Regions from separate parts of the Paraburkholderia sp. TE9906 genome, predicted to be linked through region 3. Evidence: riboswitches for the same ligand, from Rfam matches in the RefSeq annotation. Region 3 holds a riboswitch; each other region holds the start of a gene.

Region 1 (10,287 bases), on a different contig from region 3:
GCGTGATATCGCGCCGCGCAGCTCGCCTGCATCGGCCCGGTCGCCGCACACGCCGCTCAACATTTGCGCCGCCAGCAACTCGAGCCGTTCGCGCGTGTCGCCGCCATGCCGCCACGGCGCGTCGCTCACCTGCTGCAACACATCGGGACGCGGGCCGTCCCACACCGCCGACCAATCCACCGACAACGGATCGAACAGATGATCCATCCGCAGATCGCGTGCCAACGCATCGATCAAGCCGGCTCTGGCGCCTCGCCCGTCACCGACCGGAAAGCGCCCCAACGCGAGCAACGTGTCGCGCCGCTGCACACCGGCAGGCGATTGCCCGAACGTATGCAAGCCATCGCGAATCTGCGCTTCCTTCAATTCGCACAGCCACGCGTCGACGCGCGTGAGCAGCACGTCCTCGTCGTCCTCGCCGTTCGGCTCCGCGAGACTCAACTCCTCATGCAGCTTGTGCTCGACGATGGTCGCCAGAATCGTGCGCCGTAGCAGCTTCGAGCGGCGCGGATCGACCATCAGCGCTTCATAGTATTCGTCGACCTGGCGCTCCAGATCCTGCAACGGACCATAACTTTCGGCACGCGTGAGCGGCGGCATCAGGTGATCGACGATGACCGCCTGCGCGCGGCGTTTGGCCTGGCTGCCCTCGCCCGGATCGTTGACGATGAACGGATACAGATGCGGCATAGGCCCGAGGATCAGATCGGGCCAGCACGCCTCGCTCAACGCGACGCTCTTGCCGGGCAGCCATTCGAGATTGCCGTGCTTGCCGACATGCACGACCGCGTCGATACCGAACTGGTGACGCAGCCAGAAATAGAACGCGAGGTACGCATGCGGCGGCACCAGTTCGGCGTCGTGATAGCTCGCATAATCGCCCTGCTCGCGCGAACGCGACGGCTGGATGCCGACGAACACCTGCCCGCAGCGCCAGCCCGCGATCAGGAAACGGCCGCGCCGCAGGGTCGGGTCCTGGTCGGGCGTACCCCAGCGCGCGTTCAGTGCTTGACGCGCCTCGGCGGGCAGCGCGTTGAAATGCGCGAGATAGTCGTCGAGCGCGAGGCTTTGCAACGCGGGGCGCAGATCGCGCACGACCGGATCGTTGGTCACGCCTTGCGTGAGCTTCCTCAGCAGCGCATCGCCATCGGCGGGCAATTCGTCCGCGAGACGATAGCCCTCGTCGCGCAGCATCGCCAGCATGCCGACCACCGACGCCGGCGTGTCGAGCCCCACGCCATTGCCGATGCGCCCTTCGCTCATCGGATAGTTGGCGAGAATCAGCGCGAGTTTCTTGTCCGCATTATCGAGCGATCGCAGACGGCACCAGCGGCGGCTCAATTCAGCGAGAAAGCCCACCCGTTCGAGGTCCGGCTGATAACGCACCACGTCGACCTGGGTGTGCGCACAGCGATACGCGAGCCCCTTGAAACTGATCGCGCGCGTGATGATGCGTCCGTCCACTTCCGGCAGCGCGATATGCATCGCGATATCGCGCGAATTGAGGCCGTGGTTGTCCTTGAGCCAGTCGTCGCGATTGCCGCCGCTCAGGATCACCTGGAACACCGGCGCGTCGCCGGCAAGCGCGAGCGGCGCGGGGTCGTCGATCGCGGATGCGGCGAAGGCGGTCGTATTCAACACCAGCGCGACCTCGTGCTGCGCGCACAATGTCTGCACGACGTCGCGGCTCATCGCGTCTTTCAGCGACGTGATCGCGATCGGCAACGGATTGAGGCCCTGTGCTTCGAGCGCGTCGATCAGCGCGTCGAACACCGCCGTGTTGGCCGCCTGCAGATGCGCCTTGTAAAACAGGATCGCCGCGACCGGCGCGCCGGCTTGCCAGCGCGCCTGCCAGTCGGCGATGGTCGGCATGTCGTGCCGCGGATGATAGAGCGCGGCGGCCGGCAACGCGCGCGGCGGCGCAGGCTCGCGCCCCCAGCCGAACGCGCGGTGCGCGATGCAGCGCAAAAACGCCTCGGCATTTTGCGGACCGCCCTCGCGCAGATAGCGCCAGAGCTGATGACACAGATCGGCAGCGGCGGTGCTGCGCGCGAGCAGGTTCGGATCTTCCTGCAAGTCGCCGGAAAACATTGCGAGCGTTTGCTGTTTGCGCTCCGCCAGCGCGACCACCTGCTCGATGCCGTATGGCCAATACGCCTCGCCGCCGAGGTGATCGACCACCACCACGCGCGCGTGCTGCAGCACATCCTCGAGATAGAAATCGACCGAGGCCGGTTGCCGCAGATACGTGACGTTCGCGAGTCGCACGCTGGGGAAGCCCTCGCCCAACCGCGGAAAAACACTCGCGAGCAGGGACAGCGTGGTGTCGGCGGAACTGAGCACGACAATGTCGGCGGGCTGCTGATCGATACGGATCACGCCCTGCGTATCGTCGACGAAACCGCCCGGCGTCGTGCGCAGCAGATGCATGAGCGCTTACGCCTCGCTGGCTGCGGCGCGCGACGACACGACGCCGAGCGCCGCATCGAACGCGCGTTGCAACGCGGCCTGATCGAGGTCTTCGCCGATCAGCACGAAGCGGCTTTGCGTCCCTTCGCCGGGCTGCCAGCGTCGATCGAAGTAACTGTCGAAGCGCCGGCCCACGCCCTGGATCACGAGACGCATCGGCGCGCCCGGCAATGCCGCGAAGCCTTTGACGCGGTAAATCGTGTTCGCTTCGACGAGCGCTTGCAGCGCGGCGATCACCGCTTCACGCGACGGCGCATTCGCCTGCACGACCACTGAATCGAATTCGTCGTGGTGGTGATCGGCGTCGTCGGCGGACCCGTGGTGGTCGTGGCGCAAGTGGATCGTTTCCTCCGACGCTGCTTCGAGACCCAGCAACGTATGCAGATCGAGCTGGCCCATCTGCGCGCGCACGACCTTCACCTGCGGCGGAATCTCTTCGCGGATCACCGCTTCGACCGCGCCCTGCTGCGCGTCGTCGAGCAGGTCCGTCTTGTTCAGGATCACGAGGTCGGCCGCCGAGAGTTGATCTTCGAACAGTTCGTGCAGCGGCGACTCGTGATCGAGATTCGGATCGGCTTTGCGCTGCGCGTCGACGGCCACCGGGTTATCGGCGAACTGGCCGCTGGCGGCAGCCGGGCCGTCGACGACCGTGACGACCGCATCGACGGTGAAGCTGTTCCTGATCTGCGGCCAGTTGAACGCCTGCACCAGCGGCTTGGGCAACGCGAGACCGGAGGTTTCGATCAGCACGTGATCGATCTGCTCGCGGCGCTCGACGAGCTTTTCCATCACGGGAAAGAACTCTTCCTGCACGGTGCAGCACAGGCAGCCGTTCGCGAGTTCATACAGTTGCCCTTCGGTTTCGACGCCGTTTTCATCGCAACCGATGCCGCAGCCTTTGAGGATTTCGCCGTCGATGCCGAGTTCGCCGAACTCGTTGACGATCACCGCAATGCGCTTGCCGCCCGCATGCTGAAGAATATGCCGCAGCAGCGTGGTCTTGCCGCTGCCGAGAAAGCCCGTGACGACGGTGACGGGGATCTTGCGCATTTGAGTTTGCATCGTGAGGTCCATCCGTAGGCGTTGCCCGGGGCCGCCGGTACGTTCGCGCGTCTGTCTGCATGGGCTGGCCGGCCGGACACGCACGAGGCGCACGCGCTGCCAAAGCCGGCACGATCACAACACACGGGGACGAACGACGGCGTTGCCGCGACAACGGTAAACAGAAAGCGGGTGTGAGGTCATGAACGCGCCGTCGCATCCCCGCGGCGGGCATCCTGCGTATTCTGGCCGGTATCCGGGCTGGCGAAAGCGCCGCTTCCCCTTCCCGGACGAGTGATTTCTCGCCCAGTGGTGATATGCCGACGCGGCCTTGCGCGTGGACATCGAAGCCGGCTCCGCAGCGTCGGTCGATGCAACCGACGCCACTTTTCGCTTACCGTTGCGGGGGCAGCACAGGTTGACCCGGTCCAATGCAGGCGGGCACCCTGTTTCCCGTTTAACTGCATGCGCACGAGCGCGCACACGAGCACCAAAGTGCGTGCGAGTGTAGGCCCGCGGCCCCGTGCAGTCAAGAAAACGCAGGCCGCAAGCGCTTATCGGGCGGGGTGCCATGTGCTATCGTATGCGCGCGTTTGGTGCCCGCACATGCGTTCGCGTGTGCAGTTAAACGGGAAACAGGCAGCGCGTCATGCGCTCAACCTGTGCTGTCCCCGCAACGGTAAGCGACCTGCGGCGCGCTGTTCCATCAGCCCTGCCGCGCATGCGTTTTTTCGATGCCACTGTCCGGCGAATCCGGCACGGGAAGGCAAAGCGCATGAGGCCGCCAGCCCGGATACCGGCCAGACGCGGAGGCGGCGCACGTTACGCCGCCGGCCGCCGGAATCCGCGAGGGACGGATGTGAAGGCGCTGAAGCACGACGTGACGCGTCCGTTCGCGTATTCCGCATGAGCCGTACTTTCGCGGGATTCGCCATGAACCGGCCGCGTTTTCGCCGAGCCCGAATCCGTTGCACCGCATGATTTCAATCTCCGCCGCTGGGCGCAGTTGCCCGCTTCGCCCCTTCCCGCCGGTGACGCCATGGCGCGCGCCATGCCCGCCGCGATGAGCCGCGCGTGGCTGATCGGCGCGGGCCCGGGCGACGTCGAACTGATGACGCTGAAGGCCACCCGCGCGCTGGCGCAAGCCGACGTGGTGCTGGTCGACGACCTGGTCAATCCCGACGTGCTGCAATTCGCGCGCGATGACGCGCAGGTCGTGTACGTCGGCAAACGCGGCGGGCATCCGTCCACGCCGCAAGCCGGCATCGTTGCGCAGATGCTCGGACATGCGCGGGCCGGGCGCAGCGTCGCGCGCCTCAAGGGCGGTGATCCGTTCGTGTTCGGCCGTGGCGGCGAGGAACAGCAGGCGCTGCACGAAGCGGGCATCGAGGTCGAAGTGATCAACGGCATCACGGCGGGGATTGCCGCGCCCGCGGCAATCGGCATCCCGGTCACACATCGCGATTACGCGCAGGGCGTCGTGTTCGTCACGGGACACGGCGCGGGCAGCGGCGAGCCGGATTGGACCGCGCTCGTCGCTACCCAGATGACGCTGGTGATTTATATGGGCATGCGGCGCCTGAGCGAGATCACCGCCGCGCTGCTCGCGGCCGGCATGCGCGCCGACACGCCGTGCGCGGCGATCGAATCGGCGACGCGTCCCGAACAGCGTCACGTGCTCGCGCGGCTCGGCGAGTTCGTCGATGCTGTCGCGCGTGCGGGGCTTGGCTCGCCGGCGATCGTGGTGATCGGCGGGGTGGCGTCGCTGGCGCTGGCTCGTGCGGCGGTCAAGGCGGACGTGGCGCATGGGGCGGCTGGTGCTGGCGCCAATGGCGGCTCCGACGTTGATGGCACTTCCGTTGCCAGTGCCGATTCCGCCGCTGCCTCGACTCCCGGAACGGCCTCCCAATGAAAACGCTGAGCGTCGGCATTGGTTGCCGCCTGAACACGCCGGCCGCGCAGATCGAAGCGGCCGTGCGCGCCGCGCTCGGTCCACATGCATTCGATCGGATTCGCGCAGTCGCTTCGGTCGACACCAAAGCCGACGAGCCGGGTCTGCTCGAATTCTGCGCGCGTCACGCGCTGCCGTTGCTACTCTTCAGCCGTGCGCAGATCGCAGGAATCGCAGTCGCGAAACCGTCGGACGCCGTGCGAGAGCATCTCGGCGTGGACGGCGTCTGCGAACCGTGTGCGCTGCTCGCGGCGTCGTGTGAGCCTGCCGCGCTCGTAGCGGCGACTGTGCGTGGCGCACGCGCGGCGCACACCGCACCCGATGCGGGCGCAATATCGGCTGTGGCGGCTGCGGGTACGCTCGCCGCACGTGGTGCCGTAGCAATTGCACCGGCAGCACCCACCACCCGCCTCCTAACCACCCGCCTCCTAGTCTCCAAAACGCACCACGGCGGCGTCACCGTGGCAATCGCCACGGCCGCAACCGACGCCGGTGACGAACCACCCAACCACGCCCCTCACCGACAGGACCTTCGATGAAGACCGACCCCGAATCGCATCAACGCATGACCGAGCGCCGACGCGAAGGCCACGAGAAGAAGCAGGCCAACGCGACCGTCGAAAAAGGCCTGCTGATCGTCAACACCGGCACCGGCAAGGGCAAGACCACCGCCGCGTTCGGCATGGCCGTGCGGGTGCTCGGACACGGCATGCGGCTCGGCGTCGTGCAGTTCATCAAAGGCGCGCTGCATACGTCCGAGCGAGACTTCCTCGGCGCGATCGCGAACTGCGATTTCGTCACGATGGGCGACGGCTACACCTGGAACACGCAGAACCGCGACGCCGACATCGCCACCGCCCGCAAAGGCTGGGACGAAGCGCGCCGGATGATCGAAAGCGGCGAGTACCAGATGGTGATCCTCGACGAGCTGAACACCGTGCTGAAGTACGAATACCTGCCGCTCGACGAAGTGCTGTCGGTGCTGAAGGCGCGCCCCGCGATGCTGCACGTGGTGGTCACCGGCCGCCACGCACCGGACGCGCTGATCGAAGCCGCCGACCTCGTCACCGAAATGCGCATCGTCAAGCATCCGTACCGCGAGCAAGGCGTGAAAGCGCAGCGCGGCGTGGAGTTCTGAGCGATGTCCGAGCGGCCCAACGGCACTTCGTCAGGAGCGTCCCAACAGGGAGAGGCCTCCGCGCCCTGCGGGGTGCCCTCCCAAGGAACGTCCACCGGGGCGTCTGCACAGAAGACTAACTCCGGAGCGCGCCCGATGGAGACTTCCTCCCGTGCCTGCCCCGCGCTCTTCATCAGCGCTCCCGCTTCGGGGCAGGGCAAAACCACGATCACCGCCGGTCTCGCGCGCTACCACCAACGGTTGGGACGGCGCGTACGCGTCTTCAAAACCGGCCCGGACTTTCTCGATCCGATGATCCTCGCGCGCGCGAGCGGCGCACCGGTTCTGTCGCTCGACCTGTGGATGGTCGGCGAGGCCGCGTGCCGCAATCTGCTCGCACAGGCGGCGGCCGAAGCCGATCTGATCCTGATCGAAGGCGTGATGGGTCTGTTCGACGGCACGCCGAGCAGCGCCGATCTCGCGACGGTCTTCGGCGTGCCGGTGCTCGCAGTGATTTCCGCGAAGGCGATGGCGCAGACCTTCGGCGCGGTCGCCTTCGGCCTCGCGCACTTTCGCCCGCAGGTGCCGTTTCATGGCGTGCTCGCGAATCGCGTCGGCTCGGCGCGCCACGCGCAGATGCTCGAAGAGGCGTTGCCCGCCGGGCTGCGCTGGTGCGGACACATCGCAGCCAGTGATGAAATCGCGTTGCCCGACCGCCACCTCGGCCTGCACCAGGCGGCCGAGATCGACGATCTGGACGCGCGTCTGAACCGCGCCGCCGACACGCTCGCCCAGACCGCGCTCACCGCCTTGCCACCGCCGGTCGAGTTCGGCGCGCCGGCGCCGCAAGCCTTGCCGCGCCTGCTCGAAGGCAAGCGCATCGCGATTGCCCGCGACGCCGCGTTCTCGTTCATCTATCCGGCCAACGTCGCGTTGCTGGAAGCGCTCGGCGCGCGGGTCGACTATTTTTCGCCGCTCGCCGACGAGGTCTTGCCCGACGACGCCCACGCGCTCTATCTGCCAGGCGGCTATCCGGAGCTGCACGCCGCGACGCTCGCCGCCAGCACGCGCAGCGCCGCGTCGATCCACGCGCACGCGGCGGCGGGCAAACCGCTGGTCGCCGAATGCGGCGGCATGCTCTACCTGCTCGACCGGCTGACCGACGCGCACGGCGTCACGACGCCGATGCTCGGCCTGCTGCCCGGCCATGCGACGATGCAAACCCGCTTCACGGCGCTCGGCATGCAGCAGATCGACGGCCTGCACGGGCCGCTGACCGGCCACACGTTTCACTACTCGAAGCTGAGCAGCCCGCTTACCCCGCTGCGCTCGGCCACCCGGCCGAACAGCGACGGCCCCGGCGAGGCCGTCTATCGCGCGGGCTCGATCGTGGCGACCTACATGCACGCTTACTGGCCCTCCAACCCGGCCTTCACGGCCGCCCTGTTCCATGGCGAAGCCTTTTAACGACTCCGAGCGCGACGCCGTCTATCGCGCGATTTACGAACGCCGCGACATGCGCCACTTCGTGCGCGATCCCGTCGATCCCGCCATGCTCGCGCGCCTGCTCGACGCGGCGCATCACGCGCCGAGCGTCGGCTTCATGCAGCCGTGGCGGATCATGCGGATCACCGACGCGGCGCTGCGCACCGCCTTGCACGCAACGGTCGAAAGCGAACGGCTCGCCACCGCCGACGCGCTCGGCAAGCGCCGCGAAGAGTTCATGAAGCTGAAAGTGGAAGGCATTCTGGAGTGCGGCGAACTGCTGGTGATCGCGCTGATGGACGGGCGCGAGCGCCATATCTTCGGGCGCCGCACGTTACCGGAGATGGATCTGGCCTCGGTGGCGTGCGCGATCCAGAACATGTGGCTCGCCGCGCGCGCCGAAGGGCTCGGCATGGGCTGGGTGTCGCTGTTTGACGTCGACGCGGTCCGCACGCTGCTGCACATGCCCGAGGGAGCACGGCCGGTTGCGATCCTGTGTCTGGGCCACGTCGACCAGTTCTACAGCGAGCCGATGCTGGAAACCGAGCGTTGGGCAAGCCGCCTGCCGCTGGCCGATTGCGTGTTCGAAAACCGCTGGCCGGAAGCCGACGCGCCGCAGCGATAGCCCGCGCCCGTTACTGTGGCAGCGGCTTCACCGAAATCACGTCCGGCACGCCGCTCGCCTTGTCCTGCCGCAGCTTGACACGCCAGTCGGACGCATCGAACGGAAACTTCGCCAGCGCGCTTTTCACGAGCACCGGCATCGCGTGCAGCGGGTCCGCATCGCGATCGGCGATCACCGCGCGAACCTTATAGCGCTCTTCGCCGCTCGTGCGCTCGAAAAAGCGCAGTGTCAGCGAATGCTGGTAAGGAGCGCCGCCGAACAGCGCGAACGGCGCCTCGGCTTTGGCGCAGTCGCTCGGCGCGCAATCCTTGCCGCCGACGCCGACCGTGGCCGGCCGCGTGTCATACGCAATCGACAGCAGATAATGCGTGGCGTTGCCCGTCGCGGCGACGAAGCCGCGTTTGGCCAGTTCGTCGCGCAGCAGCGCCTCGAATTGCGGATGATCGGCGCTGGCATCCTGCGACGGCATGCGCATGATCGTATAAGTCGGCTCTCCCGGCAGCCCCGCCGCCGGATTCGCGCTGTGCACGTCCGCATTGAGGCCCGCGCAACCGCAGAGGCTTGCCGCGGCCAGCGCGGCACACATCAGAGTGGTTTTGTGCATCTTCTCTTTTTCGAACCTTACGTGTTGGTCCGTCATGAACGTGACGTGACGGATGCGTCGAATTGCGCCTCATCGAGCGCCGGCAGCCAGATCGTAAAAGCCGTGCCCTCGCCGGGCGCGCTGACCACGTCGACGTCGCCGCCATGGCGCGTCACGACGGTCTTCACGAAGGCCATGCCGAGCCCCGCTCCGCCCACCTCGGGCCGCTCGCTCGCGTGAAAGCGGCGAAAGCGCTCGAACAGCCCCGCCTGCTGCTCCGTCGGAATGCCGTAGCCCTGATCGCGGATCGTGCACGACACGCGCCGCGCGGGGCCCGGCACGATCGCCGGTGTCGCGCTCTCGACGCTGCACACGATGCGCGTGTCCGGCGGACTGTACTTGACCGCGTTGTTCAGGATGTTGACGAGCGCGCGCGTTATCAGCGACCGGTCGACGCAGATCCAGCGGCCGTCGTCCTCGTGGTCGTCGCCGGTGTCCGTCTGCAGCGTGATGCGCTTCGCGTGCGCCTGCGGCCAGACTTCGTCGCTCGCGTCGATGATCAACTCGGTCAGGCTCACCGGTTCGAGCACATAGGCTTGCGACTCGGCGCGCGCCAGTTGCACGAAGTCGTCGGCGAGCGTGAGCGCGCGTTGCGCATAGCGCTCGATGCGCCCCAGCAATTCGCGCGCAAGCGTGGGCTCGGTGCGGGCGCGCTCGATCTCGACCAGCGCCAGAATCGACGCCTGCGGCGAGCGCATGTCGTGCGACAGCAGCCGCAACGCGTCTTCGCGCTGACGCTCGGCCGCATGCAGCGCCGACACGTCGACGAGACCCGCGATCCAGCCGGTCGTCTCGCCTTGCGCGTTGGTACAGGTCGCGTAGCGCAGCAGATGGTCGCGCCCGTTGGCGTCGCGCACCTCGACGCCGTGCTCCATCAGTGCGGCGAATTCGCCGCGCGCCGGATCGAGCAGCGCCGGCCAGTGCGCATGCGCGTACTGATTGTGCTCGGCGTCCGA
Region 2 (10,287 bases), on a different contig from region 3:
CGCGGTCCACGGCAACGCGCCGCCATTGAGGTCACCGGTCAGCCAGAACAACATGCCGCGCAAACGGCTGTCGGGCGCGAGATTGAGCAGCAGCGTGATAAGCGCGCCCCACCCCGCCGCGATCACCGCGCCGGTCAGCAGCAAACGCGGTGACGTGTCCTGCGGCTCGCCGCGCCACAACTCGCGGCGCGCGAGACCGAGCACCAGCAGGATCGATACGAAGGCGCCGGCGAATGCGCTGGCATCGACGATCCACCATGCGCTGCCGGCGATCATCGCCACCAGCGCGAAGCTCGCCGCGCCACCCGACACGCCCAATATGTACGGTTCGGCAAGCGGGTTGCGCAACAGCACCTGCAGCAGCGCGCCGGCCAACGCCAGCAACGCGCCGCATGCGAAGCCGGCCAGCGCGCGCGGCAAACGCAGCGTGCGCACGATCTCGCTGGCAAGATCCGCCGACTCGCCCGGCCACCCAGACAACCCATGCGACGGCAGCAGCGCCGCCAGCACGCGCGACGGGGCGAGCGACACACTGCCGAGCGCGAGCGACGCCATCAGCACCGCCAGCGCGAGCATCGCAAGAACGAGCCAGATGGCGGCCGCCCGTTTCGCGTTCATCACGCGCACGGCGGCCGGCATCGAACCAGGATGCCGGCTCATTCGCGCACGCTCAACGCGGCAAAGCCGTCACTGCTGCTGCCAACCGATCGTGACATACGCGCCGCGTCCCGGCGAGTTATACGAGTAGGCCGTTTCATAGTCCTTGTCGAACAGGTTCTGGATTTGCGCGGTCACGTACCACGCTTTCGTGATGTTGTAGCGCGCCGACAGATTCACGACGCCGTAGCCCCCGAGCTTGCCGCTGCTGTCCTCGCGCGGGCCGCTCACGATCCACTCGCCGCCGACGCGCCATCCCGCGATGCCGCGATTCACAGTGAGCGAGCCGAATCGCCGCGCGCGCCGCACGAGGTCGACATCGTTGTCGAGGTCGACGGGATTTTGCAGCGTCAGCGACGCGCGCACGTCCGTCTCGCCGACATGTCCGCTCCACGATCCTTCGAGCCCCTGCACTTTCGCACGGCCGACGTTCTCGGCCAGATAGATGCCGGGCGTCACCTGCGCGTAGTCGATCAGATTCGAATAGCGCGTCTGGAATACGCTCAGACGCATCACGCCGAGCGCGTTCGACGCGTACTGCAACGCCGCTTCGAGCGAATGACTGTGCTCGGGCTGGATCGACGGATTGCCGCTGATCGGATAGTAGAGATCGTCGAAACTCGGCGCGCGAAACGAATCCGAATAGCTTGCGGTTGCCTTCCAGTGTTCGGTGATGTCGAAACCGTAGCCGAGATAGTAACTGTTCGCCCCGCCGAAATCGGAATACTGGTCGTGCCGTACGTTGGCCTGAAACTGGTTGCGCCCGAAACGTCCCGTGTAGCCGATGAAGCCCGAATCCACATGACGATCCGGCGCCGCGAACGTATCGGAGTCGAGGCTCTGATCGAGATGCTCGTAGCCCACCTGCAGTTTCTGCCGCGCGGCGAACGCGAAATCGTTCTGCCAGGTGTACTGCCGATTGTCGGTATCGAAGCGGCCGTTGTAGATGCCGTTGGTCTTCGACACGCTGCGGTCGTCGCCTTCGGAGACGATGAAGTGCGTGGTCCACCAGTCGGTCAGCTTGCCGTTCGCGAACACCGACGCCTGGCGCACCTTGCTGTACAGGTTGTTCAGATCGGTCGGCACGCCGTACGCGTTGTCGTAGCTGTTATTGCCGTTCGACTGGAAATAGTTGACGCCCGCGTCCCAGCGGTCGTTGAACTTGTGACGCAACGACCCCGTGACGCTCTCGTTCAGATAGCCGTTCGCATTCGGATTGGCGCCGGGCGCCTGTTGCGGATTGAGCGATGAAAAGCCGTCGTCCTTCGAACGCGCGAGCGAGAGGCTGAAGGTCGTGCGGCCGTCTTTGTCGAGTGCGCCGTTCACGCCTGCCTGCTGCGTTTGCGTGTGATAGCTGCCGTAGCCCACCGAAAAGTTGAAACGCGGCGGATGATCGCCGCCCTCTTTCGTGAACACCTGCACCACGCCGCCGATCGCGCCCGAACCGTATAACGCGGAGACGTTGCCGTTCACCACTTCGACATGATCGATCTGGTCGAGCGGAATCTGCGCGAGTTGCGGCGCACCGAGACTCACCGAGTCGACGCGCACGCCGTCGATCAGCAATAGCGATTGCGTCGACGATGCTCCGCGCAAATAGACGCTCGTCGTCGAACCTGGCCCGCCTGTGCGCGAGATTTGCGCACCGGGCGCGAGTTGCAGGAGGCCGGGCAGGTCGGTCGCGGTGGTATCGGCGAGATCCTGCTGATCGAACAGCGAGGTCTGCGGGATCGCGTCCGCGAGCGCTTGCGGCCCGCGCTCCGCGGTCACGACGACTGGTGACAACACGGCGGGCGTGGCATTCTGCGCGGCGGCGTTCGCCTGTGCGTTGGTTTTTGCACTGGCATCGGAGGCGGACGAAGGCTGAGCCGACAAAGGCGCCGCGGAGGTGGCCGAAGCGCCGGCCGAAGCAGCAGACGAACCGGCGGACGAACCCGGCGACGAGTCCGCGGTTTGCGCGTGCACGACGAGCGGCAAGCCCGCAAAAGCAAGCAGCGTCGCGCGGGCGATGGGGGACAGCATGGGATGACGATTCCTGTGGATAGCTCGCGCGGCCCGCTTCCCCGCAGGCCGATGCATAACGAAGCGCCCGCGCTTTCTTGCATTTCGCGGGGGACGTGCCTCTCCCTCTGGCCGGTATCCGGGCTAACGACACATCGATCCCGCCTTCCCACGCGTAACGCGCAGTGGCACACTCGCATGTTGAACTTTCAGACACGCGATCAGGACCGACCTGCATGACGAATGCGGTCGCTTACCGTTGCGGGGGCAGCGCAGGTTCGCGCGTTCAGTTCGATGAGTGGCGCGCCCTGCTTCCCGTTTAACTGCGCGCACTGTGAACAGCGGCGCGGGCACCAGAGTGCCGGCAGTTTAGGAGCGCCCTCGACGTGCGTCAAGAAAGGTCAAACCGGGCGCAATCCGTTCTGTTAAGTGCAGGTTATTGTCCGATGGGCGAGTACTTTTTCATCATATGGTCGGGAAAAGCCTGCACATAGCGATGTTGTTACGTCTCGAAACGAGACAATTGTCGGAACCTGCAATATTCCGCGCTAAAATGCGATGTCTTTAGAGGACGCAGCACATGCTCACCGAACTCGAATCACTCTCACAGAATATCGGCAAGCTGATTGCGATCAGCCAGCGCCACAATGAAGCGCGGCTCGCGCTCGAAGATCAACTCGCCCAATCGCGTGCCGAACTGGATGCCACGCGCACGGAACTTGCGCTGCTGCGCGAGGAGCGCGATGCACTGCAAGCGGAGCGCGACACGCTGTCCGCCAAGATCGACGACGCTCAGGTGCGCCTGAATGCGATTCTCGAGAAACTGCCGCGGGCTCGCGCGAGCAGCGAGCCTGACAACCAGCTCGATCTGCTCGAGCCGGTTCAGGACGCTGCCGACGCGCAGAGCGAGGTTACCCGCCACGGAGAAAACGCATGACCGCCAAGCAGATCGAAGTATCGATTCTCGACGTGCCCTATCGCCTTGCATGCTCGCCGGAAACGGAAGGCGCGCTGCTCGAAGCGGTGGCACGCGTCGACGCCGAAATGTCGAAGATCCGCAATAACAGCAACGTGCGCGGCACGGATCGCATTGCTGTCATGGCTGCGCTGTCGCTGGCATCGGAACTGCTTAGGCTGCAATCGAGCGTACGACACGGAGAAGCATTTCCCGCTGAGGAAATCCGGCGTACAATGCAGCAAATGAACGAACAACTGGGTACTGTGATTCAGCAGTACAGCATGCAGTAAGTATCGGCCGGTCCTGAGATCTGCCGCGAATTCAAACAAAGCGAAGTCTCCGCAAACGTTTGAGTTCTATCGTTTAAGTTTCATCGGTTTAGCTTCCCTGCCTGGTTCGCCAAGGTCATATATTCCTTGAACCAATGCCATGTGCACGGTTGCGGAAATTTGTAGCACGGGCGTGCGCGTCACTCTGTCTGATGTACCCGAAGTGTTGCTAACTGCGACCAATTCTGAACCCCCGGTTCAGGATGCCGGCCTAGCGGCTAAGGCGGGGACCTTATCTAGAACGGCATCGGACTTCGGTTCGATGCCGTTTTTCTTTGTGCGTCCGCTGGCGTGTCTGTGGGTGCGCCTCGCCTCACAGGTTTCGATTTTTTCACGTCGTCCAACCTTTAACGTTCAATTCGATTCATGCGCTACTGGCTAATGAAGTCCGAACCGGACGAGGCGAGCATCGACCATCTCGCCCACGCACCACACCGCACGCTGCCGTGGACCGGCGTGCGCAACTATCAGGCGCGCAACTTCATGCGCGACATGATGCAGGTCGGCGACGGCGTGCTGTTCTATCACTCGAGCTGCCCTGAACCCGGCATTGCGGGGCTCGCGCAAGTGTCGTCCACCGCGTATCCTGACCCGACCCAGTTCGATAAAGAGAGTCCGTACTACGACGCGAAGTCGTCGCAGGAAACGCCTCGCTGGCTGCTGGTCGACGTGGTGTTCAAGAAGAAAATCCCGCTGATTCCGCTGGCCGCGCTGCGCGAGCATCCGGAACTGCAGGACATGCGCGTGCTCGCCAAAGGCAATCGCCTGTCGATCACGCCCGTGACCGAAGCCGAATGGCGCTTCATCACCACACGGCTCGCCTGAAGGCTCGCTCACTTCGACGCGCCGTCGCCCCTGACAGGCAACGTCAATTAGGGAACCAAGCTCCGGTTACGAGCGCCTAACAGGCGCACAAACGCGCCCGCAAACGTCATGCCACCACTGCGTGGCGTTCGCGCCAATCGTGCACAACCCTGTTCAAGCAAGGAGTCCAGCAATGTCGAAAAAAACCGCACGGGCACTCGCACTCGCTCTCGTCTGCACCGCGCCTGTCGCGCTCGCGCTCACCCCGGCCATGGCCCGCGCGCAAGGCGTCATGCAGGCCCAGCCATCGGGCGTGCTGTCGCTGAACGCTCAGGCCAGCGCGGAAATTCCGCAGGACGTCGTCGATATCACGCTGTTTTACGAGCAGGAAGCGAGCGACCCCTCCGCGCTCACGGCCACGCTGAATCAGCGCGCCGACGCGGCGTTGCAGAAGGCGCGAGGCGTGAGCGGCGTGACGGCCCGCACGGGTTCGTTCGCCATCTTCCCCTCCACCGATCGTGACGGGCGTATTTCCGCGTGGCGCGGCCGCACGGAGGTCGTGCTCGAATCGCATGACTTCGCCGCGGCGTCGAAGCTCGCGGGACAAATGGCCTCGGTCATGCAGGTCGGCAACGTGCAGTTCTCGCTGTCGCCGGAAGCGCAACGCGCCGCCGAGCAGAAGCTCACCGGCGAAGCGATCCGGTCGTTCCGCGATCAGGCCGCGTCGTCGGCGCAGGCATTTGGCTTCAGCGGCTATTCGATTCGCGAGGTCAACGTGAATCACAGCGGCGTGATGCCCCGTCCGATGATGATGATGAGCGCGCGCGCCATGAGCGCCGACGCGAAGACGATGGCGCCGATGCCGCTCGAAGGCGGCACGTCGACGGTGACGGTCAACGTATCGGGCTCGGTGCAGATGAAGTAACGCTAGCGCGCGGCCGCGTTTGCGCGCTCAGCATGTCTCGTGCTGCAAAAGAAAACGCCACGGCATGCCGTGGCGTTTTTCATCGTGCGCTCGCTACGACGAACCGTAGCGCTCAGCTCGCGCTGACCGCCTGCGCCGGTTCACGGCGTGCACGGCGATACGACCACACCAGCATGCCGATGCCCGCGAGGATCATCGGCAGCGACAGCCATTGGCCCATCGACAGGCCCATCGCCAGCAGTCCGAGGAAGTCGTCCGGCTCGCGGGCGAATTCGACCGTGAAGCGCGCGAGACCGTAGCCGATCAGGAACACCGCGGAAATCGCGCCCAGCGGCTTCGGTTTGCGCGAGAAGAAGAACAGCACGAAGAACAATGCGACGCCTTCGAGCGCGATCTCATACAGCTCCGACGGATGTCGCGGCAGCATGTGATATTGCGCGAACACCTCGTTCAGATGCCATTGCGCGGCCAGTTGCGGATGCGCGGCGAGCCACGCGGCGTCGTCGGGCGCGGCGCCCGGAAACAGCATCGCCCACGGCGCGGACGGGTCGGTCACGCGGCCCCACAACTCGCCGTTGATGAAATTGCCGAGGCGCCCTGCCGCGAGCCCGGTGGGCACCATCGGCGCGACGAAGTCGGTGACCTGCAGCCACGAGCGTTTGCGCTGATACGCGAACAGCACCATCGCCAGCGTCACGCCGAGGAAGCCGCCGTGGAACGACATGCCGCCCTCCCACACCTTGAAGATGTCGAGCGGATGCGCGAAATAAAAGCTCGCCTTGTAGAACAGCACATAGCCGAGCCGGCCGCCGAGGATCGTACCCAGCACGCCGTAGAACAGCATGTCGTCGATATCCTTGACGGTCCAGCCTTGCGCCGCGACAAACGGCAAACGCAGCCGCAGCCGGCCGACGACGATCGCCGCGATGAACGCGACGAGGTACATCAGTCCATACCAGCGCACGGCGAGCGGCCCCAGATGAATGGCAATGGGGTCGAAATTCGGATGAATGAGCATCGTGTTGTTATGGGCAGTTCAGGTTCAGAAGCGGGGTTGGTGTAATCGGTTCGCGCGCGGCGGGTTAGTCGTTCGTCAGCGGTTCGCGCGTTATCCGGCGCATGCGTTGGACGGTGCGAGCCGCGATGCGTTCGCGGCAGCGCCGCTAATCGCCTGCCGCGAGACCCGGCGCGCCGACGGAGGCGGCATGCGTACGCACGATGTCGATGAAACCGGCCAGCACCGGACTCACCTCGTCGGTGCGCCACGCGAGCCCCGTCTCGATCGCGGGCACCGACTCGGACAGCGGCCGGTACACGACACCCGTGCGGCGCAGATTACGTAACGATTGCGGCACCAGTGCGACACCCATGCCGGCCGACACGAGGCTGACGATGGTCTGCATCTGGATCGCCTCCTGGCCGATCCGGGGTACGAGGCCCGCGACGCCGTAGCAATCCATAATGATGTCATAAAAGCCTGGCGCCAGACGTCTGGGGAAGATCACGAGCGGCGCGTCGGCGACATCGCGCAGGCTGATCGGCGTGTCGAGCCATTCGGCGCGCGGGTCCGAGCCGGCGCCGGAGCCGGCGGCGCGGCTCACCTGCTCCGCCATGTCCGCCGACATCGCGATCACCAGCGGCTCGCGCACGATCGGCAGCCACGCGAGTTGCGCGGCGTGGCGCGACGGCAGCGGCGCGATCACGAGGCCGGCGTCGATGCGCCCGGCCGTCAACTCGTCGAGTTGCACGTCGCTGGTGGCTTCCGTCAATTCGAGCCGCACCCTCGGATAGCGCGCGCCGAAATCCCGCAGCAGCGGGGGCAGCAAGCCGTAGTCCGCGGTGGACACGAACGCCAGCGACAACACCCCCGCTTCGCCGCGCGCGAGGCTCTGCGCGAGCGGCCTCAAGCCCTCGGCGCTCGCCAGCAGGCGCCGCACCTCGGGCAACAGATCCGCGCCGACCGAGGTCAATTCGACCGAACGTTTGGTGCGCGCGAACAACTCGACGCCGAGCGTCTCTTCGAGCGCGCGGATCGCTTGCGACAGCGGCGGCTGCGTCATCGTCAGACGCGCAGCCGCGCGCCCGAAGTGCATCTCTTCGGCGACGGTGACGAAATAGCGCAACTGGCGCAGGTCGGGAACGGCAGGCAGCATGATTAATACATTTTACGACCTAATTGTGCCTGAATAATATATTGGACACGCAGTTTGCAAAACTGCATCCTTGCTCGACGCTGCGGAACTACACTGAACTGGAGCACCGCCCAGCAAGCCGGCCAATGCGGCAATACCGGCAAATCGCAGGGCAGACAGCACGCAGCGCGGCTCAAAACAAAACAGATTGGAGATTCCCCATGGCATACAACCGTCGTTCGAAGAACATCACGCAAGGCGTGGCGCGTTCGCCGAACCGCTCGATGTACTACGCGCTCGGCTACCAGAAAGACGATTTCGACAAGCCGATGATCGGCATCGCCAACGGCCACTCGACCATCACGCCATGCAACGCCGGCCTGCAGCGTCTGGCCGACGCGGCGGTGGTCGCGGTCAAGCGCGCCGACGCGAACCCGCAGATCTTCGGCACGCCGACCATCTCGGACGGCATGTCGATGGGCACCGAAGGCATGAAGTATTCGCTGGTGTCGCGCGAAGTGATCGCCGATTGCATCGAGACCTGCGTGCAAGGCCAATGGATGGACGGTGTGGTCGTGATCGGCGGGTGCGACAAGAACATGCCGGGCGGCATGATCGGCCTCGCCCGCATGAACGTACCGGGCATCTACGTGTACGGCGGCACGATCCGTCCGGGCAACTGGAAGGGCACTGACCTGACCATCGTGTCGTCGTTCGAAGCGGTCGGCGAATTCACGGCGGGCCGGATGTCGGAAGAGGACTTCGAAGGGATCGAAAAGAACGCGTGTCCGTCCACCGGCTCGTGCGGCGGCATGTACACCGCCAACACGATGAGCTCGTCGTTCGAGGCGCTCGGCATGTCGCTGCTGTATTCGTCGACGATGGCCAATCCGGATCAGGAAAAGGTCGACTCGGCCGCCGAATCGGCGCGTGTGCTGGTTGAAGCGGTCAAGCAGGACCTGAAGCCGCGCGACATCATCACGAAGAAGTCGATTGAAAACGCCGTCGCGCTGATCATGGCGACCGGCGGCTCGACCAATGCCGTGCTGCACTATCTGGCGATCGCGCACGCGGCCGAAGTGGAATGGTCGATCGAGGATTTCGAGCGCATGCGCAAGAAAGTGCCGGTGATCTGCAACCTGAAGCCGTCGGGCCAATACGTTGCGACCGATCTGCACAAGGCCGGCGGCATCCCGCAAGTCATGAAGATCCTGCTCGACGCGGGTCTGCTGCACGGCGACTGCATCACCATCACCGGCAAGACGCTGGCCGAAGAGCTCAAGGACGTGCCGGCCAGGCCCCGCGCCGATCAGCAGGTGATTTTCCCGCTGGAAAAAGCGCTGTACAGGGAAGGCCATCTGGCGATCCTGAAGGGCAATCTCGCCGTCGACGGCGCGGTCGCCAAGATCACCGGCCTGAAGAACCCGGTCATCACCGGACCGGCGCGTGTCTTCGAAGACGAGCAAAGCGCGCTGGAAGCGATTCTGGCCGACAGGATCGTCGCCGGCGACGTGGTGGTGCTGCGCTACCTCGGCCCGAAGGGCGGCCCCGGCATGCCGGAAATGCTCGCGCCGACCTCGGCGATCATCGGCAAAGGTCTCGGCGAAACCGTCGGCCTGATCACCGACGGCCGCTTCTCGGGCGGCACGTGGGGCATGGTGGTCGGCCACGTCGCGCCGGAAGCGTTCGTGGGCGGCACGATCGCGCTCGTGCAGGAAGGCGACTCGATCACGATCGACGCGCACAAGCTGCTGCTGCAACTGAACGTCGACGATGCCGAGTTGCAGCGCCGCCGTGCCGCATGGCAGCAACCGCAGCCGCGTTACACGCGGGGCGTGCTGGCGAAGTATTTCGCGCTGGCGCTGCCGGCGAACCGGGGCGCGGTGACAGGCTGAGCACACGCACGTGAGCTGCCGGCGCGACCGGCTTTCAGGGCAAGTTCGACGCGACATTGACGGTGGCAAAGTGCTTGCGAGCGTTACGTAAAAGCGCAAGGGGCGCACGGGAAAACGTGCGCCTCTTTCCTTTTATAATGCTCGCACCACGAGTCGGGCACCTGCACCGACGGAGACCACAATGAAATCAATGTCGTATGCAGCGGTCGCAGCAGCCGTCATGCTGGGCGCCACGTTGAGCACCGGCAGTCCGGCCGCGCATGCCGAGGCGCCCGCCGGTCTCGTGTTGGCCCAGCAGCAGAACTGCATGAGTTGCCATTCGGTTACGCGCTCCTTCATGGGACCGGCACTGCACGAGGTCGCGGCGAGATATGCCGGACGCGAAGACGCCGCCCTTTACCTGAAGCACAAGATTCTGGATGGCAGCACAGGCGTGTGGGGTCCGGTGCCGATGCCCGCGAATACCCAACTCACGCCCGATCAGGCGGCCACACTGGCGGCCTGGGTGCTGACGCTCAAATGAAACGGGCGCCGCATTGAAGGCGCCCGGTGCGGGCGTCCTCCGCGACGCCGCCTTGTACGATCC
Region 3 (10,287 bases):
ACGACGCAACATGATGACCGGCAAGCCGCGTTCACGCGCGACCTCCAGCTTCGCTTCGGTCGCGCTGCCGCCGCTGTTCTTGCTGACCACCACGTCGAACGCTTGCAGTGCGAAAAGCGCGCGCTCCCCTTCGAGGCTGAACGGGCCGCGCGCCGCGAGGATGCGCGAGCGCGCGGTGTCCGGCTGCGAATCGAGGCAGCGCACCGTCCAGAACTGCCGCGGCGGAATCTCGTCGAGATGTGCAAGCGGCTCACGGCCGAGTGTGAAGAGCGGTCGCCTGAACGGCGTTAGCGCGGCGATCAGCTCGTTCCAGTCGCCGACCATGCGCCAGTCGTCGCCGGCTTGCGGCTGCCAGCCCGGACGACGCAGCGCCCAGCATGGCACGCCCGCCGCGCGGCACGCGCCGAACGCGTTTGCGCTGATGCGCGCGGCGTAGGGATGCGTCGCGTCGATCACGAGGCCGATCCGTTCGCTTGCGATGTAACGTGCGAGGCCCTCGCTGCCGCCGAAGCCGCCGACGCGCACCGTGCACGCGAGATCGTCCGGCACCTTGCCGAGACCCGCGAGACTGTACACGTGCGCGGCGCCAAGTTGGCGCGCGATCTTCAACGCGTCGCCGGTGCCGCCGAGCAACAGGACCCGCATCATCGCGCCGCTCCAATCACAACGCCCTGGCGGTCGATCGCGAACATCTCGACATTCACCTGCGGCGGCACGATCGCGCGCGCCACCGCCAACGCGTGCCCGCAGACGATATCGCCGAGCGGCACCTGCTGCGCGTGCGCGAGCGCCACTGCCTGCTGACTCGTGTTGGCCGCGCGAATCGCCGTCTGTAAGGCGGGATCGGCGCCCTGCTCCGCGGCCCACGTCGCGAGCCGTTCGAGATCGATGCTCGAATGGCGGCTATGCAAGTCGAGATGGCCCGCCGCCAGCTTGCTGAGTTTGCCGAACCCGCCGCAAATGCTGAGCCGGTCGACCGGCGCGCGTTTCATATGCTTGAGCACCGCGCCGACGAAGTCGCCCATCTCGATCAGCGCGATATCCGGAAGAGCATAACGCGCGCGCATCGCGTCTTCGCTCGCGTTGCCGGTGCAGGCGGCCAGATGCGTGTAGCCGTTGGCGCGCGCGACGTCGATCCCCTGATGGATCGACGCGATATACGCCGAGCACGAGAACGGCCGCACGATGCCCGTCGTGCCGAGAATCGACAGGCCGCCGAGTATGCCTAAGCGCGGGTTCATCGTTTTCAGCGCGAGCTCTTCGCCGCCTTCAACGCCAATCGTCACCTCGAAGCCGCCGCGATACGCGTGCTCGGCCGCGAGGTCGGTCAGATGGTCGGTCATCATTTTGCGCGGGACGGGATTGATCGCCGGCTCGCCGACCGGCAGCGTGAGGCCCGCGCGCGTCACCGTGCCGACGCCCGGTCCGGCGCGAAAAACGACCTCCGGCTCGGGGATCAGGCGCACGCGAGCGAACACGAGCGCGCCGTGGGTCACGTCGGGGTCGTCGCCGGCATCCTTGATGGTGCCTGCTTCGGCGCCGTCAGCGCCGGCGGCGAGCAGGCGGCAGAACACGAGCGGCATCGGCACATGCTGGCCTTTCGGCAACACGATCTCCGCGACCTCGCTGACCACGCCCGCGAGCAGCAGACGCGCCGCCGCGAGCGACGTCGCCGTGGCGCAACTGCCGGTCGTGTAGCCGCTACGCAGCGGCGCGGCGTGTTCGGGGGATTCTTCGCGCATTACGGTTGGCGGGGTGAAGCGGAGTGATGGGCGGTGGTGCTGTTCGTGCTGTTCGTGCTGTTCGTGCTGTTCGTATTGCTCGTATTGCTCGTATTGCTCGTGCCGCTCGTGCCGCTCGTGCCGCTCGTGCCGTCTCCGGCGTTCGCACCATTCATGGCAATTTCACCGCCGCCACTCTCCGTTGCCCGCACGCCGTTTGCCTCGCCGTTGCCGCGAGCCGCTTTGGTCACTTCGAGCAACGTGATCGGCAACGCCTGCCGCCACGTATCGAAGCCGCCGAGCGGTTGCGCGTCCGCGAGCGCGATACGCGTGAGCGTGCCGCCATACCGCTCGCGCCACGCAACCAGCGCCGCCTCGCCCTGCAACGTGACTGCATTGGCCACCAGCCGTCCACCGTCGCGCAAACGCGCCCAACACGCGTCCAGCACACCCGGCACCGTCACCCCGCCGCCGATGAACACCGCATCCGGCACCGGCAAGCCATCCAGCGCAGCAGGCGCGCGGCCCGCGACGAGTTGCAGCCCAGGCACGCCCAGCGCGTCGCGGTTGTGTTCGATGAAGCCCTGTCGCTCCACACGCGCTTCGATCGCGATCGCGCGGCAAGCGGGATGCGCGCGCATCCATTCGATACCGATCGAACCGCTGCCCGCGCCCACGTCCCACAGCAATTCGCCGGGCGTCGGCGCGAGGCGCGCGAGCGTGATCGCGCGCACGTCGCGCTTGGTCAACTGGCCGTCGTGACGGAATGCCTCGTCGGGCAAGCCGCAGGTCAGCGGCAAACGCGGCGCGCCCACCGTCGCCCGGCATTCGAGCGCGATCAGATTCAGCGCGGCCAACTCGCCCGCGCTCCACTGATCCGCACGAGCGTCGATGCGGCGCTCGCGTTCGCCGCCAAGATGTTCGAGCACGCTCATCCGCGTCGCGCCGAAGCCGCGTGCGTTCAGCACGCCGGCGAGCGTCGCGGGCGTGTGCCCGTCCGCGCTCAGCACGAACACGCGCGCGCCGTCGTGCAGATACGCATTCAGCGTCGCCAACGGACGGCCCACCAGCGACACTGTCGCGACGTCCTGCAACGGCCAGCCGAGCCGCGCGGCCGCGAGCGACAACGACGACGGCGCAGGCAGCACGCGCAACTCTTGCGCAGGCAACTGCCGGGCCAGCATCGCGCCGACGCCGAACAGCATCGGATCGCCGCTCGCCAGCACGCACACGGCGCCGTCGCGTTCGGCGAGCAGCGGCGCGAGATCGAACGGACGCGGCCACGCGGCGCGGCGCGCGGCGAGGCGCGCGGGCAGCATCGCCAGATGACGCTCGCCGCCGTACACCACCGACGCCGTCAGCAACGCACGCCGCGCGGGCCGCCCCAAACCGGCGAAGCCGTCATCGCCAATGCCCACCACGGTCAGCCACGCCGGCATGCCACCATCCTCATTCTGTGTCTTCAATCAATGCGCCGCGCCACGCCGGTCAAAGCGTCCAGCCTCGTTGCGCGGTTCGAAAAAAGGCATAATACAGCCGCCGGTGCCCTTCGGGGCCGAAGAGGGAACACAGTGCCACTGTGGCTGCCCCCGCAACTGTATGCAGCGAGTCCGCCTGCGCTACGCGCCACTGGTTTGACCGGGAAGGCTGCGGTGGACGATGACCTGCCAGCCAGGAGACCTGCCGGCGAGACTGTTCGTGCCAGCCAACATCGGGCGGGGTGTACCGATGCCGCAGCAATCCGCCTTGCGGCTTGCTCGGGCCGTCGCGCGACGCTAAACCGGTGTCCGTCTTGACTCAAGCTTCGCCCTCCACTGCCTTGCTCCACGCGGCTTCGACGCCGCGGCCATCGGCATGTCCGGGGCTGCTGCGCATCGTCGCCGCGCGTGATGGTGGCATCTGCCGGATCAAGCTGCCGGGCGGCGAGTTGAATGCGGACGAGGCGCAAGTGATTGCCGATGCGAGCACGCGGCACGCGGCGGGCGTGATCGAGTTGACCAATCGGGCGAACCTGCAGGTGCGTGGCGTGCGCGCGGGGCACGAAGCGGCGTTGATCGCGGCGCTGGTCGAGGCCGGGCTTGGGCCGATGACGATGCCTCGGCCAGGCGCGAACGCGGCCGACGTGGCGAACACCGCTACGGCGAGTGGCGCGGACCCAGCAGGTGCAAAGCACGCAAACCACGCTTCGAATGCCGTCGTCATGAGCGCCGCGGACGACGTGCGCAACGTGATGATCAGCCCCGCTGCGGGACGCGATCCGTTTGCGTTGATCGACACCACACCGCTATGCGCGGAGTTGCTCACGCTGCTGCAAAGCGAAATGCGCTTTGCGGCGCTGTCGCCGAAATTCGCGCTGCTGCTGGATGGCGGCGAGCGTCTGGCGAGGGTCGATCATCCACACGATGTGTGGCTCGCGGCGACTTTGAGCCATGATGGTGTGCGGTTCGTGTTCGGTTTCGCCGGGTGTCCGGGTGTCGAGGCGCAGGAGAACGCAAACGCGGTTACGTGCGACGATGCAGGTGCAGGTGCAAAAGCTGACGCGGCTACGAACGCGCGAACCCATGCGGCCGCGGGTGTTGTCGTTCCTGTCCCTCCGCTCCCGGCCACGCCGACCGGCAACACGACCACGCGCATCTCACGCGCCGACTCCTCCGCGCACACTCACAGCCACCCCCCCCTGGCCGCCGTCCTCCCCTCGCAAGTCCCCGCGCTCGTGCGCGCGCTGCTGCATACGTTCCTCGACCTCGCACCAGCCGACGCCCTCCGCATGCGCGACCTGCTCGCCACGCATTCCGCCGACGCACTGTTGCAGCACGCCCAACGCTACGTCGACTTCCCGCTGTCACGCGACGCCTCGCTCACCGAATGGCGCCGCAGCACCACAGCCGATGCCGCGCTCCGTCTCGGCGCCCACGCTCAACGCGAAACCGGCATGTGGCACGTGGGCGGCCAGCCGCCGCTCGGCCGCCTCGACGCCGCCACGCTGCACGGCCTCGCCGCGCTCGCGCAACGCCACGGCAACGGCACGCTGCGCGCGACGCCCTGGCAAAGCGTGCTGCTGCCCGACATTCCGACGCACGCACTGCCCGTCGCGCTGGCCGAACTGAACGCCCTGGGCCTCGCCTGCGATGCCGCACAACCCATCACGCGTTTGATCGCGTGCGCCGGTTCGAGCGGTTGCGCCAAAGGCCTCGCCGACACCAAAGCCGACGCGCTGCGCCTCGCCGCCCTGCTGCCCGCCGACGTCGACGTGCACCTGAGCGGCTGCACGCGCTCGTGCGCCGCCGCGCATTGCGCGCCGTACACGCTGCTGGCCGCCGCCCCCGGCCTCTATGACCTTTATCGACGCGACGGCCGAGCCGGCTTCGGCCACTGCGTCGCGCACCAACTGACGATCGCACAGGCCGCCGATACGCTCGAACGCCTCGCCCGGAGTAACACAGATGCTTGATTACATTCGCGACGGTCAGGAGATCTATCGCCAATCTTTCGCGACGATCCGCGCGGAAGCCGACCTGTCGCGCATCCCCGCCGACCTCGAAAAACTCGCGGTGCGCGTGATCCACGCGTGCGGGATGGTCGACGTGATCGACGCGCTGCAGTTTTCCGCGCACGCGGGCACCGCGGGCCGCACGGCGCTCGCGCAAGGCGCGCCGATTCTGTGCGACGCCGGCATGGTCGCGCAGGGCATCACGCGCGCGCGACTGCCCGCAAACAACGACGTGATCTGCACGCTCACGCATCCGGACGTGCCGGCGCTCGCGCGCGAACTCGGCAATACGCGCTCGGCCGCCGCGCTCGAATTGTGGCGTCCGCAACTCGCCGGTAGTGTCGTCGTGATCGGCAATGCGCCGACCGCGCTGTTCCATCTGCTCGACATGCTCGATGCCGGCGCGCCGAAACCCGCGTTGATTCTCGGCTTTCCGGTGGGCTTCGTCGGCGCGGCCGAATCGAAAGCGATGCTCGCCGGGGACAGCCGCGGCGTGCCCTACGTGGTGGTGCATGGCCGGCGCGGCGGCAGCGCGATGGCCGCTGCCGCCGTCAACGCACTGGCGACGGAGGTCGAATAAATGAGCGCGCAAGGACGACTGTTCGGACTCGGCGTCGGCCCCGGCGACCCGGAACTCATCACGCTGAAGGCGCTGCGCTTGCTGAAGGCCGCGCCGGTGGTCGCGTACTTCGTCGCGAAGGGGAAGAAAGGCAACGCGTTCGGCATTATCGAGGCGCATTTGCATGAGGCTCAGGCCCATCTGCCGCTCATCTATCCGGTCACGACCGAAGCGCTCGAACCACCGCTCTCGTACGAGGCGATCATCGCCGACTTCTACGACACCGCCGCCGAGATCGTCGCCGGTCATCTCGATGCGGGCCGCGACGTCGCCGTGATCTGCGAAGGCGATCCGTTCTTTTACGGCTCGTACATGTATCTGCACGATCGGCTCGCGGCGCGCTACGAGAGCGAAGTGGTGCCCGGCGTGTGCTCGATGCTCGGCGGCGCGGCGGTGCTCGGCGCGCCGCTCGTGTATCGCAATCAAAGTCTGTCGGTGCTCTCGGGCGTGCTGCCCGAGGACGAATTGCGCCGCCGTCTCGCCGATGCCGACGCCGCCGTCGTGATGAAGCTCGGCCGCAATTTCGACAAGGTGCGGCGCGTGCTCGGCGAACTCGGCCTCGCGCAGCGCGCGCTGTACGTCGAACGCGCGACGATGGGCAATCAACGCATCGTGCCGCTCGCCGAAGTCGATCCGATGGCGTCGCCGTATTTTTCGCTGCTGGTCGTGCCGGGGGAAAAATGGCAAGGATGAGCGCGCCCGCGATCGTGATTCTCGGCGCGGGGGCGTTGGACACGGCGCGAAGGATTCAGGCGTTGTATGCCGAGGGTGCGGCCGGTGTGGATCGCCCCGCTGGCGCAGGCTGCCAGGTGCACGGCTTGCAGGGACGCGTCGAAGCCGACGTGTCCTACACCGAACTCGGCGCGCATCTGCGTGATCTGTATGCGCGTGGCACGCCGATCGTCGCGTTGTGCGCGGCCGGTATCGTGATTCGCTGCGTCGCGCCGTTGCTGTCGAACAAGGGCGTCGAGCCGCCGGTGCTCGCCGTCGCCGAGGACGGCAGCGCGGTCGTGCCGTTGCTCGGCGGACTGACCGGCGCCAACGTGATGGCGCGCGAGATCGCCGCCGCATTGGCCGTGCCGCCTGCGATTACGACGAGCGGCGAGTTGCGCTTCGGCACCTGCGTACTCAATCCGCCCGAGGGCTACATGCTGGCCGATATCGGGCAAGGCAAGCGTTTCGTCTCGGATCTGCTGGCGGGGGAAAGCACGCGCATCGAAGGCGACGCGCCTTGGCTCGATGATGTGCAATTGCCCCGCTCCGCTTCGGCGCGGCTCGCGATTCGCGTGACGCCGCGCGCGTGGGATGGGCGTGAGGATGAACTGGTGATTCATCCGCGTTGTGTGGTCGCGGCGGTGAGGGGTGCGGGTGCGGGTGCGGGTGCGGGTGCGGGTGCGGGTGCCGAGATCGTCGCCTGTGTGCGTAAGGCGCTCGATGCACACGGTCTCGCGCCGCTGTCGCTTGCCGCGTTGCTCGCCTCGCCGGACGACATGACGGACCCGTCGCTTGCCGAAGCCGCCGCCAGTTTCAACGTACCGTTGCGCTTCGCGCAAACCCGTCCCGAAGTTGGCGAGCCGCCAGCCAACCTGTTAAACGCCGCACTGCGCATCCCCCACGAAACGCTGCACGACGACATTGCCTCAGGCGTTGCGCTGGCATTGGCGCCCCTCGCCATCGACCCCGCCGCGATTGGCCGCGCACGCGGCCGTCTGACGGTGATCGGCCTCGGCCCTGGCCGCGCCGATCTGATGGTGCCCGCCGCCCGCACGGCGCTCGACGAAGCCACCGATATTCTCGGCTACGACACCTACGTGAAAATGGCCGGTCCGTTGCGCGCCGGTCAACGCGTGCACGGCACCGACAATCGCGAGGAAATGCAACGCGCGCAGCACGCGTTCGAACTGGCGAGCGAAGGACGGTCGGTGGTGATGGTGTCGTCGGGTGATCCTGGCGTGTTCGCGATGGCGGCCGCGGTGCTCGAAGCGCTCGAAGCATCGCAAGACGCAGCATGGGCTGCGGTCGAACTGGCGATCGTGCCGGGCGTATCGGCAGCACTCGCGACCGCCGCGCAAGCGGGAGCACCGCTCGGTCACGATTTCTGCATGCTGTCGCTGTCCGATAACCTGAAGTCGTGGACGATCATCGAAACACGTCTGCGGCACGCGGCCGAAGCCGATCTGGTGATGGCGTTCTATAACCCGATTTCCCGCGCGCGTCCGTGGCAACTGGACAAAGCGCTGGACATCGTGCGGGAATATCGCACGGCCTCGACCCAGGTGGTGCTGGGGCGGGATATCGGCCGGCCTGGTGGGACGCTGCGCACGCTCACGCTGGGTGAACTGCGTTCGTCCGATGTGGATATGCGGACGATGGTGATCGTGGGGTCGTCGATGACGCGGAGGTTTGGAAGTGGTATCGACGGTGCCAGGTGGGTCTACACGCCGCGCTGGTACGAGTGAGTCGGCACGCGCCGGCTCACTCTTTCCCAACACGACGTAACGCGTCGTACGCTACCCCCCCACCCTCAAATCCCCAATCGCCCTCTGCCTCACCCCCAGGTCATCCCACAACTCCGGATGACATGTGAACACCAGAATCTGATGCCGCGTCGCCGCATCGATCAACGCGCGCTTGATCGCATCACGCCGCGCCGCATCGGTATGCACGGCAGCGTCGTCGAGCATCAGTAACGTCGGCCGCCCCGACGCCTTCAGCAAGTCGGCATAAGCGAGCCGCGTCAGAATGCCGAGCTGCTCGCGCGTGCCGAAACTCAGCGCATCGAGCGTATCGGCACGGCCATGACGATCCAGCGTCGCAGGACTCAGATCGTCGCCGAGCGCAATCGTCGACTGCGGGAAAATCCGCTTCAGATAGTGCCCGAGCCGCTCGGTGAGCGGCGCGCGCAATTGCGCCACCGCCGCGTCGCGTTCGTCGACCAGCACTTCGTCGAGCAGACTCAACGCGCTCGCCCGCAAGCCGAGTTCGTCCTTGCGGCGCGTCGCCTGCTCGACCCGCGCGTCGAGCGCCGCGAGACGTTCGCCGAGCCCTGACGCGCCGACCGTCTCCAGCTGGCTGCGCAGGTGCGTGATCCGCACCTGCCGCTCATGCTGCTCGCTGCGCGCGAGTTCCGCCGACGCGTGATAACGCTTCGCCTCCGCCGCCGGATCGTCGAGACGCGCCGCCTCCAGTTCGCGCTCGCGGCCCTCGCGCTGCTTCCTCAACGCGTCGACCTGCACGCGCTGTTCGACGATTTTCGTCTGCCACCGCGCGCGGTTGCGGCGGTAGGCGTCGTCGTTCAATTGCGCTTCCTTGCGCTGCAACTGCGCGGCGAGCGAGTCGGTGGTCGCCATGCCGGTCGATCGTTTCTCGGCGGCCTGGGTCAGCACTTTTCTCGCGGCCTCCAGCGCATCGCGCGCGATGTCCGCGTTGCGCCGCGCTTCGTCGAGCGGCGGCGCGGCGGACACATCGGGCAAGCCCGCGAGCCGTTCGTTCGATGCCTGCAAGCGCGCCGCCGCTGACGCCAACGCGGCACGCAACGCGTCGATGCCTTGCGGCGCGTGCACGTCGAGAATCTTCGCCTGGCTCTTCTGCTGCGCGACCAGCGTCTTCCACTTTTCGTAGCGGGCTTCGGCCTCGCCGAGCGACGCGACGCCCAGCGCCTGCAACAACTGCGCATGCTGCGCTTCGAGCGACGCGAGTTCGGCCAACTGCGCGGACAGATCGGACACGCCCGGAATCACGCGCAATTCACCGAGTTCGCCGAGGCCGATCAACCTCTCGTCGTCGACGCGCAGCACGCCCTCGCCCGTGAGCTGCTCGCCGTCGACCGTCAGCGCACCGTTCAACCGATACTCGATGCGCGTCATCGCCGCTTCGGTACGCGCGCGCAACAGAGTCAGCTCGCCATCGAGCGTGGCGAGGCGCTTGCGCTTCGCCTCGTCGATTTCAACCGCGGCCGCCTCGCGCGCGGCTTCGAGCACCGCGTCGTTCGCCTTGCCCGCGGCGGCGATCGCCGCTTCGAGCCGCTCGCTCTCGGTGCGATAGAAGCCGATCTGGCTGCGCAAATCGGCGACCGTCACCGCTGCGTTCGCCAGTTCGAGCGCACGGCTCGCCTCCGCGAACGCCTGCTCGAACTGCGCGACGCCGCCCGATGCTTGCGCATGCTCGGTTTGCGCCGCCGACACATTGGCCCGCGCCGCATCAAGTTGCTGACGCTCGCGCGCGACGGCCGCTTCCAGTTCGGCTGCACCCTGCTCCTGTTGCAGCGACAGCGCGAGTTCCGCTTCGCTCACCTGCAAGGACTGCGCGAGTCCCTGCAGACTGCGTTCGAGTTCCGCCGCGGCATCGGCGCGCTGCTGCGCGAGCACGGCCTTCTGTTCGTGAAGCTCCCAGGGACGCTTGCGCTGCGTATCGTCGAACGCCTCCTGCTGCGTGGCGAGCCGTTCGATGTTTTCATC

The links. A riboswitch is a leader RNA that binds a small molecule or an ion and turns the genes downstream of it on or off. The one in region 3 is predicted to bind cobalamin.
Region 1: linked by a shared signal. The riboswitch ahead of cobW (cobalamin biosynthesis protein CobW) and the one ahead of ACZ9H4_RS14755 (precorrin-3B synthase) in region 3 are both predicted to bind cobalamin.
Region 2: linked by a shared signal. The riboswitch ahead of ACZ9H4_RS06245 (TonB-dependent receptor domain-containing protein) and the one ahead of ACZ9H4_RS14755 (precorrin-3B synthase) in region 3 are both predicted to bind cobalamin.

The regions. Positions count from the first base shown of each region.
Region 1 is NZ_JBWCCT010000011.1:4,487-14,773, forward strand. Features, by position in the region: gene cobN (cobaltochelatase subunit CobN) at 1-2,430, opposite strand, end outside; gene cobW (cobalamin biosynthesis protein CobW) at 2,437-3,531, opposite strand; cobalamin riboswitch at 3,741-4,020, opposite strand; cobalamin riboswitch at 4,088-4,329, shown strand; gene cobA (uroporphyrinogen-III C-methyltransferase) at 4,574-5,422, shown strand; gene ACZ9H4_RS26325 (cobalamin biosynthesis protein) at 5,419-6,000, shown strand; gene cobO (cob(I)yrinic acid a,c-diamide adenosyltransferase) at 5,997-6,599, shown strand; gene ACZ9H4_RS26335 (cobyrinate a,c-diamide synthase) at 6,735-8,045, shown strand; gene bluB (5,6-dimethylbenzimidazole synthase) at 8,029-8,688, shown strand; gene ACZ9H4_RS26345 (DUF4136 domain-containing protein) at 8,699-9,292, opposite strand; gene ACZ9H4_RS26350 (CHASE2 domain-containing protein) at 9,325-10,287, opposite strand, start outside.
Region 2 is NZ_JBWCCT010000002.1:514,100-524,386, reverse strand. Features, by position in the region: gene ACZ9H4_RS06250 (FecCD family ABC transporter permease) at 1-660, opposite strand, end outside; gene ACZ9H4_RS06245 (TonB-dependent receptor domain-containing protein) at 688-2,679, opposite strand; cobalamin riboswitch at 2,772-3,031, opposite strand; gene ACZ9H4_RS06240 (ATPase) at 3,239-3,595, shown strand; gene ACZ9H4_RS06235 (cell division protein ZapA) at 3,592-3,906, shown strand; RNA gene ssrS (6S RNA) at 3,998-4,179, shown strand; gene ACZ9H4_RS06225 (EVE domain-containing protein) at 4,312-4,770, shown strand; gene ACZ9H4_RS06220 (SIMPL domain-containing protein) at 4,943-5,674, shown strand; gene lgt (prolipoprotein diacylglyceryl transferase) at 5,787-6,692, opposite strand; gene ACZ9H4_RS06210 (LysR family transcriptional regulator) at 6,838-7,827, opposite strand; gene ilvD (dihydroxy-acid dehydratase) at 8,028-9,701, shown strand; gene ACZ9H4_RS06200 (c-type cytochrome) at 9,883-10,224, shown strand.
Region 3 is NZ_JBWCCT010000005.1:147,426-157,712, reverse strand. Features, by position in the region: gene ACZ9H4_RS14770 (cobalt-precorrin-6A reductase) at 1-648, opposite strand, end outside; gene ACZ9H4_RS14765 (cobalt-precorrin-5B (C(1))-methyltransferase) at 645-1,742, opposite strand; gene cbiE (precorrin-6y C5,15-methyltransferase (decarboxylating) subunit CbiE) at 1,742-3,160, opposite strand; cobalamin riboswitch at 3,245-3,423, shown strand; gene ACZ9H4_RS14755 (precorrin-3B synthase) at 3,505-5,172, shown strand; gene ACZ9H4_RS14750 (precorrin-8X methylmutase) at 5,165-5,791, shown strand; gene ACZ9H4_RS14745 (precorrin-2 C(20)-methyltransferase) at 5,792-6,523, shown strand; gene cobJ (precorrin-3B C(17)-methyltransferase) at 6,520-8,289, shown strand; gene ACZ9H4_RS14735 (AAA family ATPase) at 8,341-10,287, opposite strand, start outside.